DNA from 2 places in the Halomonas sp. HL-93 genome. Region 1 is predicted to be linked to the other one. Evidence: predicted binding sites of a transcription regulator. Region 1 holds the regulator's gene; the other holds the start of a gene.

Evidence for each region. Region 1 encodes FliA, which starts transcription of late flagellar genes. Its sites were predicted from a motif close to CTAAAGTTNNNNNNNNNNCNGCCGATA; they were not measured.
Region 2: GA0071314_RS02700 (flagellin N-terminal helical domain-containing protein) is a predicted target of FliA. The motif match lies at 2,227-2,253, and genes of this name have one in related genera.

Annotation. Positions count from the first base shown of each region.
Region 1 is NZ_LT593974.1:3,851,302-3,857,108, forward strand. Features, by position in the region: gene GA0071314_RS17885 (hypothetical protein) at 1-481, shown strand, start outside; gene GA0071314_RS17890 (OmpA/MotB family protein) at 499-1,179, opposite strand; gene GA0071314_RS17895 (motility protein A) at 1,185-2,003, opposite strand; gene GA0071314_RS17900 (RNA polymerase sigma factor FliA) at 2,092-2,793, opposite strand; gene GA0071314_RS17905 (flagellar protein FlhE) at 2,824-3,231, opposite strand; gene GA0071314_RS17910 (hypothetical protein) at 3,297-3,854, opposite strand; gene flhF (flagellar biosynthesis protein FlhF) at 3,851-5,807, opposite strand, start outside.
Region 2 is NZ_LT593974.1:604,134-609,940, forward strand. Features, by position in the region: gene fliD (flagellar filament capping protein FliD) at 1-640, shown strand, start outside; gene fliD (flagellar filament capping protein FliD) at 815-2,185, shown strand; gene GA0071314_RS02700 (flagellin N-terminal helical domain-containing protein) at 2,324-3,205, shown strand; gene GA0071314_RS02705 (glycosyltransferase) at 3,537-5,807, shown strand, end outside.

The DNA of each region.
Region 1 (5,807 bases):
TGCCGTATCGTTTAACGTCGAAGACGATCAAGCCCACGGTCACTGGCAGTCAATGTCATTGACCCTCGGTGAAGAGCGGCATTTTCGTGCGGTGGAGACCCATAGCTACTCGGATGCCACCTTGAGCGTCAACGCCACCCAAGGCGTATGCGATTTGCCGTGGCTGGAAATGCGCGTTGAGCTGGACGCCGCCCAAGGAGAAAGCCGGGCGGACGATCTGGTACCCGCGCGATTACGCGTCGATGAGCGCGAACGACTCAACAGCGTTGCCGAATTTATTACCGAGCGCGCCGATAACGGCTTTTATGCCCACTTTTATTTAAACGATATCGACGCTTTAATCGCCGACATGAGCGACGGTGAGCGGATATTCCTGGGCTTTGATCAAGGCGATGAAGAGCCTTGGTATATGACGTTTAGCCTGGAGGGCGCAGGGGAAGCGCTGGCGCGCATGCAGGCCCTGTGTCAGCAGGCTTCGTAAGGGTTGTAAGAGGTTATTTACTCGCGCGCTGACGGTTGCCTAAGCACAAGTTCAACCCGTCGATTAGCGGCTCGTCCCTGCGACGTGGCGTTGTTTTCTATCGGCTGGGTATCGGCATAGCCAACGGCGCGCATGCGATCAACATTGAGCCCTTGGCTTTCTAAATGGCGAACCACCGCGATGGAACGAGCTGATGAGAGCTCCCAATTGGATGGGAAGCGCGAGGTCGCAATGGGCACATTGTCGGTATGTCCTTCGACGGATACCTGCCCTTCAAAGGCATTCAATACATCCACTAGGCTGGCAATGAGATCGCGGCCCTGACCGGTAAGCTGTGCCCGCCCGCTATCGAATAACAGCCTATCGTTGATGCGCAGCGTCACGCCTTCCTGGCCTTGGGATACGTCCACCCCGGGGATACGAATGCCGTCGAAGCGAGGTTGCACGCCACTATGCCGCGGCTGGATACCGGCTGCCAAGGTGGCCAGGGGCAGGTCTTCGATAGCGCCGGGAGACACCTCGGCGACACTGCCGGCGGCACCCTCATCGTTACCGCCCGGCGGGGCCAAAGACAGCAGCAATACGAACAGGGTAAGCAATAACGTCAGCACGTCCAGGTAGCTGGTTAGCCAACCATCATCCTCTCCACCCGTTAGCAGCGGCGCCTCTAAGGTCTGTCGCGTATCCCTGTCTAACATGGCCGCTACCCTTTGGCAGCAGCACTTGTGCGGGTGCGCGGCTTCTTAACGTCAGGTTCACGGATTTCGTCATGGTAATTAGCGATGAACGAATTGAGCGTTTCTTCGATAAAGGAAGGCAACCGGCGCTTGGTAATCAGTGAAATCCCTTCCAATACCATATTCATGGTAATCAGCCGTTCTTCGGTGCGCCGCTCCAACTTTACCGCGACAGGCTTGAACACCAGATTGGCCAGCAAAATACCATAGAAGGTCGTCAGCAAGGCCACCGCCATACGCGGGCCAATGACGTCAAGATTGCCGGAATCCATGACTTCCAGCATATTGACCAGGCCTACTAGCGTGCCAATCATGCCAAACGCCGGTGCATAAGTGGCCATGGTTCGGAAAATTTGCGCTTCCGCATGCTCGCGCGCTTTTAGCCGCGCTATACGCCAGCGCAACATATCGAAGATTTCGTCTTCTTTGGTGTTGGCGATAACCAGTTGGATACCGGTACGTAAAAACGGGTTGCGGGTATGTTCAAGCTCTCTCTCAACGGCGCGAACATCGCCCTTAAACCATAGCCGCGACATGGAAACCAGTTCGTTGATATCGTCACGCACATAGGTATTTTCGCGGCGAAAGACAAGCCCGACCAAACGCACCACACGGAGCACTTCTTTAAGTGGATAGCTGATAAAGGTGGCGGCAAGCGTACCGGTGACCACAATAGCGAGCCCCGGTAAATTGAAGAAGCTTTCCGGCGATTCAGCAGTAAAAAACAAGACGCTTACCAACAGCAGGATGCTGGCACATATACCTATCAGCGTCGATGGATTCATGTCGTGCTCCTTAAAGCATTAAATACGGGACGCGTTAGCGCGGGGTGTTGAAACAGCAGCGCGTTCCCCGCCGTTTTTGCCGTCACGACTACGCCGAATCGTTTAACTTTGCGCGCAGGCGACTCACCGCTTGGCTATGCAGTTGGGAAACGCGTGATTCAGTAACGCCCAACACAGCACCTACTTCTTTTAAATTCAATTCTTCTTGGTAATACAGCGCCATAAGCAGCTTTTCACGCTCGGGCAATGCCTCAATGGCGGCCACTAGCGTTTCCCGCTGTTGGCCATCTAGCAAATGATCGAACGGCGAACTACTCGCCTCACGACTATACGGCTCACTGCCATCGGCCACCAACTCTTCGAAGGGCAGCAACTGCCCACTATTAGTGTCATGCAGCAGTTGCTGATAATCGCCAAGCGGCATATCCAACGAGGCCGCAATTTCTGCTTCTTCAGGGGCGCGCCCCAGCGATTGCTCCAATCGCCTGACAGCCTCATCCACGGCCCGGGCAGAGCGCCGGACGCTGCGGGGCAGCCAATCGCGGGTGCGCAACTCATCCACCATGGCGCCGCGAATGCGCTGACTAGCAAACGTCGCAAAGGTAGCGCCCTGAGTGGCATCGAAGCGTCCTAGGGCCTCTAATAGACCCATCATGCCCGCCTGGATTAAGTCGTCCAGCTCAATGCTGGCTGGCAACCTGACTTGAAGCGTCAAGGCCTGACGTCTTACCAGTGGCATGTACTCCGTCATCAGCTCACTTTGTTCGATCCTGCCTTGTGCTGTATACATCCTCTTGCCTCGCGGCTAAACCACCTTGACTCACTGATAATTTATAATCATCTGCAACCCTTTAATGCTGACGGGCCGCTGCCCTGGCCGTAGCGCAAACTGAAAATGCAGCGGCGTTGTCGCACCTAGCCCTGATAAAGCACGGGTCTCCCCACGCATCCCTGATAAAGGAACACAACGCTCAGGATGACATAGCCAGGACTGAAGCGCTGCCCCGGGGGGATGCTGGTATTGCCATTGGACGCGCTCAATGACCGCCGTCGGTGCGGCGACACCCGCTGGGGGACGCGCCGTATCACTGCGGCTGGCGCGGTCGCTCATGGCCACCGTAAGCCCCGGCACTTGCGTGACCCAACTGCTGGACGCCGCCTGAGCTAACGAGCCAGTCCCCACTGCTAGTACCAAAATGCTAATTACATAACGCCAATAGCCTAGCATGCTTGGTTCCTTTTCATGAGCGAATTAGCCCCGTTTATTAGGCGCTTTACAGGCGTTCGCCGCGCTCAGCGGGCCAACAATAGCAGCTCGATGCCTAAATAGTTCTTGGCCGCCTGCTGTAGGTTTTCCAACAGACCTTGCCTGGGCAAATTAGGCTCGTGCAACGCCAGTAGACGCTGCGGGCCGTTATGCTGGCTTAGCTGTTTCAATACATGGTACATGCGCCCAAACGCATCGGCATCGCTGTGTATCCATAGTGCCCAGCGACGATGATCCTGGCTAAGTCGTGCCAGTTCGGGCGCATCCGGCATCACAATACGAATATCCCAGTCGGCTGGGTCCTTGGCCCAGGCGCGTCCCAATGCAGCCCACTGGCCTAGCCGCGCGCTAACCTTACGTACTTGAACCGGCCCAGCGTTGGGCAACCCAATCACCATTAACGGCGTTTTCGGTACAGGTGGCCCGACGGGCGGCATCATGGCCGCTGCGCTGGGTACAACAGGCGACCGGTAGGCCATCGGCCGGGGCGATTCCGTTGCCTCAGGGGGCGCTTCATCGCCCCGCTGCTGACGCTGCAGGTCGGCCCACTTGCGTAGCCCGGCGGCTTGGTCATGAGCGCTCATACCAAGCCCTCACGGTGAACGCCACCCAGCTGGCGGATCGCATCACGGGCCATAAAGGCATACACCAGAGCATCGAGCAGCGCTGTATCGCGCCGCCGCCGACGGCTGCCCAACAAGTTCAACACGTCACTATGCAATGCACTGGCGGCCTCATCGTCAGCGCAGTCGAGATGCCCCGCCACGGCGGCGATACCACTGGCCATCAGCAATCGCACCTCTGGGCTTACCTCACCACTGTCGGCATCTTTTAACTGTTGCCAGGCACGACGGGTCATTGCTGAAAGCCCTTCGCTTTGCAGTTGGGTCACCAACAGGCTCAGCACCTCATTGCCCAACCGCGCAGGTGTAAGCCAATAACGCCGCGTGACTACCTTAGCACTTTCCGGATCGCGCACTTCGCCGTACCACGCCAGCAACTCCCGTCCGTCTTGATCGCTGACTTCGGCATAGGCCGTCCACAGGGCCATCGGCTGGCCACGGAAACGCACGTTAACGCGGTGGTTGAGCGTGCTTTCCACAAACAATTGGCGTAGCGCATAGCGTTCGCCGTGCAAGTGTACCCTGAGGGCTGGCGGGGCCAAGCTGACCCAGGTCAAGTATTGGCGCTCCAGCCAGGACAATGCCTCGCTGTCGGGTAAGGCAGGTAATAAATGGACCGCGACACCATCGCGCTCACTAAAGTTTGCCATGCGCGGCTGCCAACCGGCTGGCTGACGGTGCTGTAGCCAGGGCAGCGCCATCCAGGCGCCATCTGCATCGAGCCCTATATCGGGCATTGCCCAATCACAGCCACGTTCATTGCGGCGTGGCGACCACGTCATGCCCAGCATGCGCTGGGGCGGCGGGTACCCCTCCAGAAGCTCGTCCAGTCGCTGATCCTGCAACACGCTGGGCAAGTTGGCGATGTCCCAGACGCCTTCCAGCCGGTCAAAGCCCGCCAGCCGCTCGCGCAACTGGGCAAACAGTGACGACAGACGGCGGCCCTGGCCCAGCACATCCCGCGACCAGCGCGGCATGCTAATCGGCGAGGTAGTCATGGGAGCGCTGCCTACCTGCGCGGCGGCTGTGTTCAACGCCTGGTCGACTAGTGCAGCAGGATCAGCCACCGCCATATCTTCGGGTACCTGCTGGCCATAGGAGCCAAACAGCACACGCATGCCATGGCGCATGACAATATCCAGGATGGGCGCCAACCGCCCCGCTTCATCCTGCTTGGTGATGATGCAATCATCCAGCTCAGCACCCGCCGCTCGGGCGGCTTGACGATAGCGCAGCACCACCTCTTCGAGGGTTTCCGGCTGACTGGCGGCATTAAGCAGTAGCACCAACCTGACGTTGGAACGACCGCCCTGCAGGTGGGCGATCTGTTCGATCACCCGCTGGTCGCGCTGGCTCATTCCCACGGTATCGATAATCACCCACTGCTTTCCCTGCAGGCGACCCAACAGGTCGTCGATGGGTTGTTCCGCATCCAGCGCGTACATGGGGATATCAAGCAAGCGCGCGTAGATGCGCAGTTGCTCATGGGCGCCGATACGGAAGCTGTCGGTGGTTACCAAGGCGACCGGGCGAGTACCGTGGCGCATCACAAATCGGGCCGCCAGCTTGGCGGTGGTGGTCGTCTTACCCACCCCGGTGGGACCCACCAGCGCCACAATGCCTGTTTGATCAAAGAATTCAGGCTCATCCTGGAGAACGGTTAGGCGCGCCATGAGTCGCTCGCGAAGCCATGCCAACCCCTGCTCGCTATCGGCGGTTGGCGTCGCCAAGCTGGTAGGCAAATCTACCAAAAGGTCGTCAGCTAACTCGGTACTAAATCCTACGCCACAAAGTAGCTGGCGCCAGCGCTCGGCCCCGCTGGCGGTTGAGGCGGGCGACGCGCGGTGGTCGGTTTGCTGGGAGGCGAGCAGCGAGCGCATATCCTGCATCTCGCGTAGTAAGCGCTCGCTCATC
Region 2 (5,807 bases), 900 kb from region 1:
AGAAGATGCGATCCAGGGAGTTACCCTGAACCTAACCGAAGCAGGTTCTTCAAGCACCGTAACGGTTGAGCAGGATAGCGATTCGATTCGTGAACAAGTTACTGCTTTTGTTGACGATTATAATGCTCTCAAAGGCACTATTGGCGAGCTAACCGCCTTTGATTCTGAATCTGGTGAAGCGGCTGATTTAAGTGGTGATAATGCTACCCGTGCCGTTGAGTCCTCTCTGCGTACAGCACTCAGCAGCGTGGTGGACGGTGATGGTTTCAATGTGCTGTCTGATGCGGGTATTTCGCTAGAGCTCGATGGGACGCTTGCTATCAATGAGGACGAACTAGACAGCGCGATTGCCAATCAGCCCAATGAGCTTGCCAGCTTTTTTGCCGGTGATAGCGAAAACAGCGGCTTGGCAGGCCAGGTAAGCACCGCGATTGAACAGCAAATTGGCACTAATGGTCGGCTGGAAGGCGCTATCACGTCTTCTGAAAGCCAGCTAGAGCGGCTGGGTGAGCGTTTTTCAACCACCGAGGAGCGTATCAATACAACGGTTGAGCGTTACCGTGAGGAATTCTCTGCCCTGGATAGCATGGTAGGCGACATGAACCAGACAAGCGCTTACCTGACTGAACAGCTTGGGTGATAATGGGTGCAGCTATCAGGCTGATAAATAGTTAAATATCCGCAGTAAAAAAGTCCGGCATGTAATGTCGGGCTTTTTTTTGTTCGTTCAGGAGGATTTTCCTAAAGTTATCGCGGTTGGTGCCGATTAATTAAGCCATCTACCTCAACATAAATTCACTAGGAGCTGTCCAACATGGCAACCATTACCTCACTCGGCGTTGGTTCTGGCCTTGATCTCAACGGCTTGTTGGATCAGCTCCAGTCGGCGGAGCGACAAAAGCTTACACCGATAATCGAGCGCCAAAACAATGAGCAAAGCAAGATTTCTGCCTATGGACGCCTTCAGTCCGCAATGGGCAGAGTGCAAGACGCTGTCGCCACGCTGAACGATGTTGCTTCTTTTAAGCAGCAAAAAGCCACCGTCAATGGCGACGGTGTGATAGCGACCGCAAGCGAAACCGCTAATGCGGGCCGCTATAATATTAACGTAACCCAGCTTGCCAGTGCAGGCAGCGTTGCTTCAGGTAGCGTGGCGCAAGGTACCGTGGTGGCAACTGCCGATACCACCTTGACCCTTAACTTCGGGGCAACGTATACCGGCGGCGAGTTTGACGTAAATGCTGAGCCACTAAGCACTCATACGCTCGAGGTTGCCGCAGGCAGCACGCTCGAAGATGTGCGAGACCAAATTAACGAAGATGCAGAAGCTGGTGTCACCGCCTCCATCGTTAACGATGGGTCGGGCTATCGCTTGGCGCTCAGCACAAAAGATACTGGGGAAGAGGCCTCTATCATTGGCTTTGAGGGGTTGGATCAACTCAATATGGATGATGCCACGCTTCGTGCGGGGCAAGATGCTGAGTTGGATGTAAATGGTATTACGATCACCAGTAAAACCAATCAGGTTGAAGAAGCTATTCAAGGGATAACGCTTAACCTCACAGCTGTCTCTGAAAACCCTGTTTCGCTGGTGATTGAGCGTGATGAAGAAGCGCTGAGAGGAGCCATTGATGAGTTTGTCAGTAACTACAACGAAATGAAGTCCACGGTTGGTCGAATGACCGCCTACAACGGCGAAGGCGAAACCTCGGGCGAGCTAGTGGGCGACCGCACCGTTCGTACCATTGAAGACCGCCTACGCCGGGATATCACTGAAAACTTCGGAACCAGTGATATTTCACGTCTTTCGCAACTAGGTATCGCTATTGATGAGCGTGGGCGGTTAGCCGTTGATGAAACCAAGCTAGATGATGCTGTAGCCAACAACCCTGAAGGGCTCGCCGCCTTTTTTGCGGGCGATACGGATGAAGGCGGCTTTGCAGGGCGATTAAATTCAACGCTTGAAACCATTACGGCGGATGAGGGCATCATTCAAAGCTCGTTGAGTAGTGCTGAGCTCCGAATTGAAAGCCTGGATGAACGCAAGCTGCGTATGGAAAACAGTATCGAGCGAAGCGTGGAGCGCTACCGCAAGCAGTTTGGCCAGTTGGATGGCCTCGTGGCTCAGATGAATCAAATGAGTTCCTACTTGGCCCAGCAGCTTATGGGCTTAAATACGCAATAAACGGCTGGTTACTTTATTTTACAAAAATAGCGGGCTGATACCTAAAGTATTTCCCTGACAAGCCGTTAGTTAATATAACGGCGACAACGGCGCCGCAAACAGGCCTGATTGGCCAAGTAATCCCCAAGGAGTTATCTCATGTCTGTAATCAACACGAACATTACGGCCCTGATCGGCCAGAACAACCTGTCCAACTCTCAGTCCATGTTGGCCAAATCTCAAGAGCGCCTGTCTTCTGGCCTACGCATCAACAGCGCATCAGACGACGCTGCTGGTCAGGCTATCGCCAACAAAATGAGCGCCCAGATCAAAGGTATGGACCAGGCTAGTCGTAACGCTAGCGATGGCATCTCTCTGGTTCAGACCATGGAAGGCGGTCTTGACCAAATTAACGACAACCTAGGCCGTATTCGTGAGCTAGCGGTTCAGGGTGCCAGCGACACGAACACCGATGAGGATCGTGCAGCCATTGAAACCGAAATCAATGAGCGCCTTGAAGAGATTGATCGTGTTGCTAACAGCAATAACTTCAATGGTACCGACTTGTTGAACGGAGGCGGTAGCGGTGGGTTAAGTATTCAGGTTGGTTCTAACACTGAAGATGAAGATGTTATTGAAGTGGCAACGGTTGATGCTACTGTCTCGGGCCTTGGTTTGAGTGGTGGCGGTATCTCTGGTAGTGAATTTACAGCTGGAGATTCTGATGATGCAACTGCTACCAGTGGTAGTACTGCACAACAAAACTTCCAAAGTTTAATTGATTCAGTTGATAGCGCCACTACGGAACTTGATACCAATCGTGCGACCTTGGGTGCTACGCTTAACCGCTTCGACTCGGTAATCGACAATCTATCGACAACTTCTACCAATCTTTCTGAAGCCCGCTCGCGTATTGAAGATGCTGACTACGCCGAAGAAGTATCTAACATGACGCGTTCTAACATTCTTCAGCAGGCCGGTACCTCTATGCTGGCGCAGGCTAATCAGACGCCACAGTCTGTACTGTCTCTGCTGGGCTAATGGCTTAGTCGCTAAGGTTTATAAGAAAGTAACGACGGGGCCAGTTGGCCCCGTTTTTTGTTGTTAAACCTGTCGTTAAATGAGCTTTATAACAGGCTATTAAGCTTGTTTCAGCCTCTTATCGAGCCTAATCGTTAGAATAGCTACTCAAATATGGGTGCATTCGCGCCTTTGCTGGCAGCGCAAGCAAAGTAAGCTAGGCACACTGCAAATTTTCCGTGCGAGCTGCTTCATGGTCAACAATACTTCCTCGTCTACTACTCAAAAACGCAAGCCCCGCATACTTTGGGCTAACCCTTTCTGCTTATTAGATACGTCCAGCGGTGCTAGCATGACTGTGCGCCAAATGTTGTTGCAATTGGTAGCTCGTGGCTATGAAGTTCAGGTGCTAGGTGCGACTGTTTTCGATAACCCCAAAGGAATGGGGCGGCTGAAAGAACAATTCCCTGATCTCAACGCTCATCTGCACCAGCTAGTCGAAGTTGAAGATGGCCCGTTGACGCATCAATTGGTGGTTGGCTGCAGCCACAACCGTAATCATTTTACGACACATGAGGAGGGACTTTGGCACAGCCAATACCTCTATTTGCTGGATTCCTTCAAGCCGGATGTTGTGTGGTTCTATGGTGGCCAAACTCTGGATATGTTGATTGCCGATGAAGCTCGTGACCGCAGTATTCCAGTCGCTTTCTACCTGGCCAACGGCAACTATAAAGCGCCACGCTGGTGTCGTGATGTGGATTTGATCCTTACCGACAGCCAGGCTACGGCTGATATGTACCGCAATACGACCGGTTTTATCTCCAAGCCGGTGGGCAAGTTCATCGCCCCGGAAAACTTTATTGCCGAGCACCATGAGCGTAAGCGCCTTGTGTTTGTTAACCCGAGCTGGCAAAAAGGTGCCAGCGTGTTTGTGCAATTGGCAGTAAAGCTGGAGCGGGAGAGGCCCGATATTGAGCTTGAAGTGGTAGAGGCGCGAGCCGACTGGACAGCCGTGCTGCAGGAGGCTACACGCCGAATGGGGGGGCAGCGTAGCTCATTGAACAATGTGACCGTCACTGCTAATACCAGCGATATGCGCGGGCCTTACGGTCGGGCCCGAGTAGTGGTTGCTCCTAGCCTATGGTGGGAAAGCTCCGGGCGCGTGCTGGCAGAGGCCATGCTCAATGGCATTCCAGCGCTAATTACAAATCGTGGTGGTATGCCTGAAATGGTTGGCGATGCCGGGATTACCTTTGACTTCCCAGATGCTTGCTATGAAGAACCTTATCAACACCTGCTAAGCGACGAGGAGCTTCAACCGCTCGTTGATTCAGTTATCAGTTTTTTCGATGATGAAGTACTTTACAAGGATTATGTGGCTCGTGCTTGGCAGGTAGGCGAAGACAAGCATCACCTTGATCGTGCTACTGATAGGCTGATCACCGCACTAACACCTTTGGTACGGCAACGCGCCGGTAACAAAGATTTTTCAGTCAGCCAGAAAAAACGCCACTGTCAGCGCTTAGCCAGCCGTGCGACCAAACCAGAGTTTAAAGTCGATAAATCTTTACAGCAGTTAGTTAGCGCCAATGCTGGGATCAAACAGGGCACTGAACCGCAAGCTAACCGTTTGTCGCTTACCAATGATTTTACCTGGCAAGTTAAGGGCAAGGTCATGGTGCTCGACAACCGAGCCAGTCTGATCAAAAGTGGCCTTGCCGACCAGATGGCAGCAACACAGGCATTCGGCATTGTTGCTTTCGACCCCGCCAGCGAAATAAAGGATGCCAAACAGTACGAGGGCAGCGAAAACATACAACTGTTTCAGCACGCCTTGTTAGGCGATGGGCAAGCGACAATGCTTCATGCATGTGTCGACCCAGAAATGACCAGTGTTCTCGCACCGTTACCGGCTGAAAAACTTTCCAAACGCCATCAATTGGCCGCCAAGCCGCTGGCAGAACTGCCTATTAATACTGTGGCCTTGGATAGCATTGAAGGATTGGGGAACCTCGACTGGTTGATCCTCGATGAACTGAGCGACGCCATGGCGGTGCTGGAGCATGGAAAAAAATCACTCACAGAGACGTTGCTAATTCAGTCGCGAGTTGCCTTCCAGCCAACCCATGAATGCCAACCCAGCTTTGCTGAACTACAGCACTGGGCCAGCCGCAATGGATTTCGATTCTATCGTTTCCATAATATTCAGCATCACAGCCATTTGCCGGACGAGCTGAACGCACGTGTTCCTTGCGCTACTGAGCAGGAAAGCGCCGATGTGCTATTCCTTCCTAGCCAAGGCCGGATGGCTGCCCTAAGCGACGAAAGCAAGACCAAGCTTGCTTTTATACTTAGTGCAGGTTTTGCAGCGCATGACATGGCTTTTGAGTTGATAGCCGACGTTAGCCAGGAGAAAGCGCTAGAGTTTCTAGAAGGACAGTCGTTTTTGCCTAAACTTCCAGAAAAGGCTTCTTCGCCTGTATCAACCGTTGAAAATTTAAAAGAAGAGGTATCTAAAGCGCCACTTTCAAGAATTAAAGCAAACCATCCTCTACCAGGCCACTTAATTGTATCTCTGGCCTCTTATACACCACGTTTTGAAAACCTTCACCTAACTTTG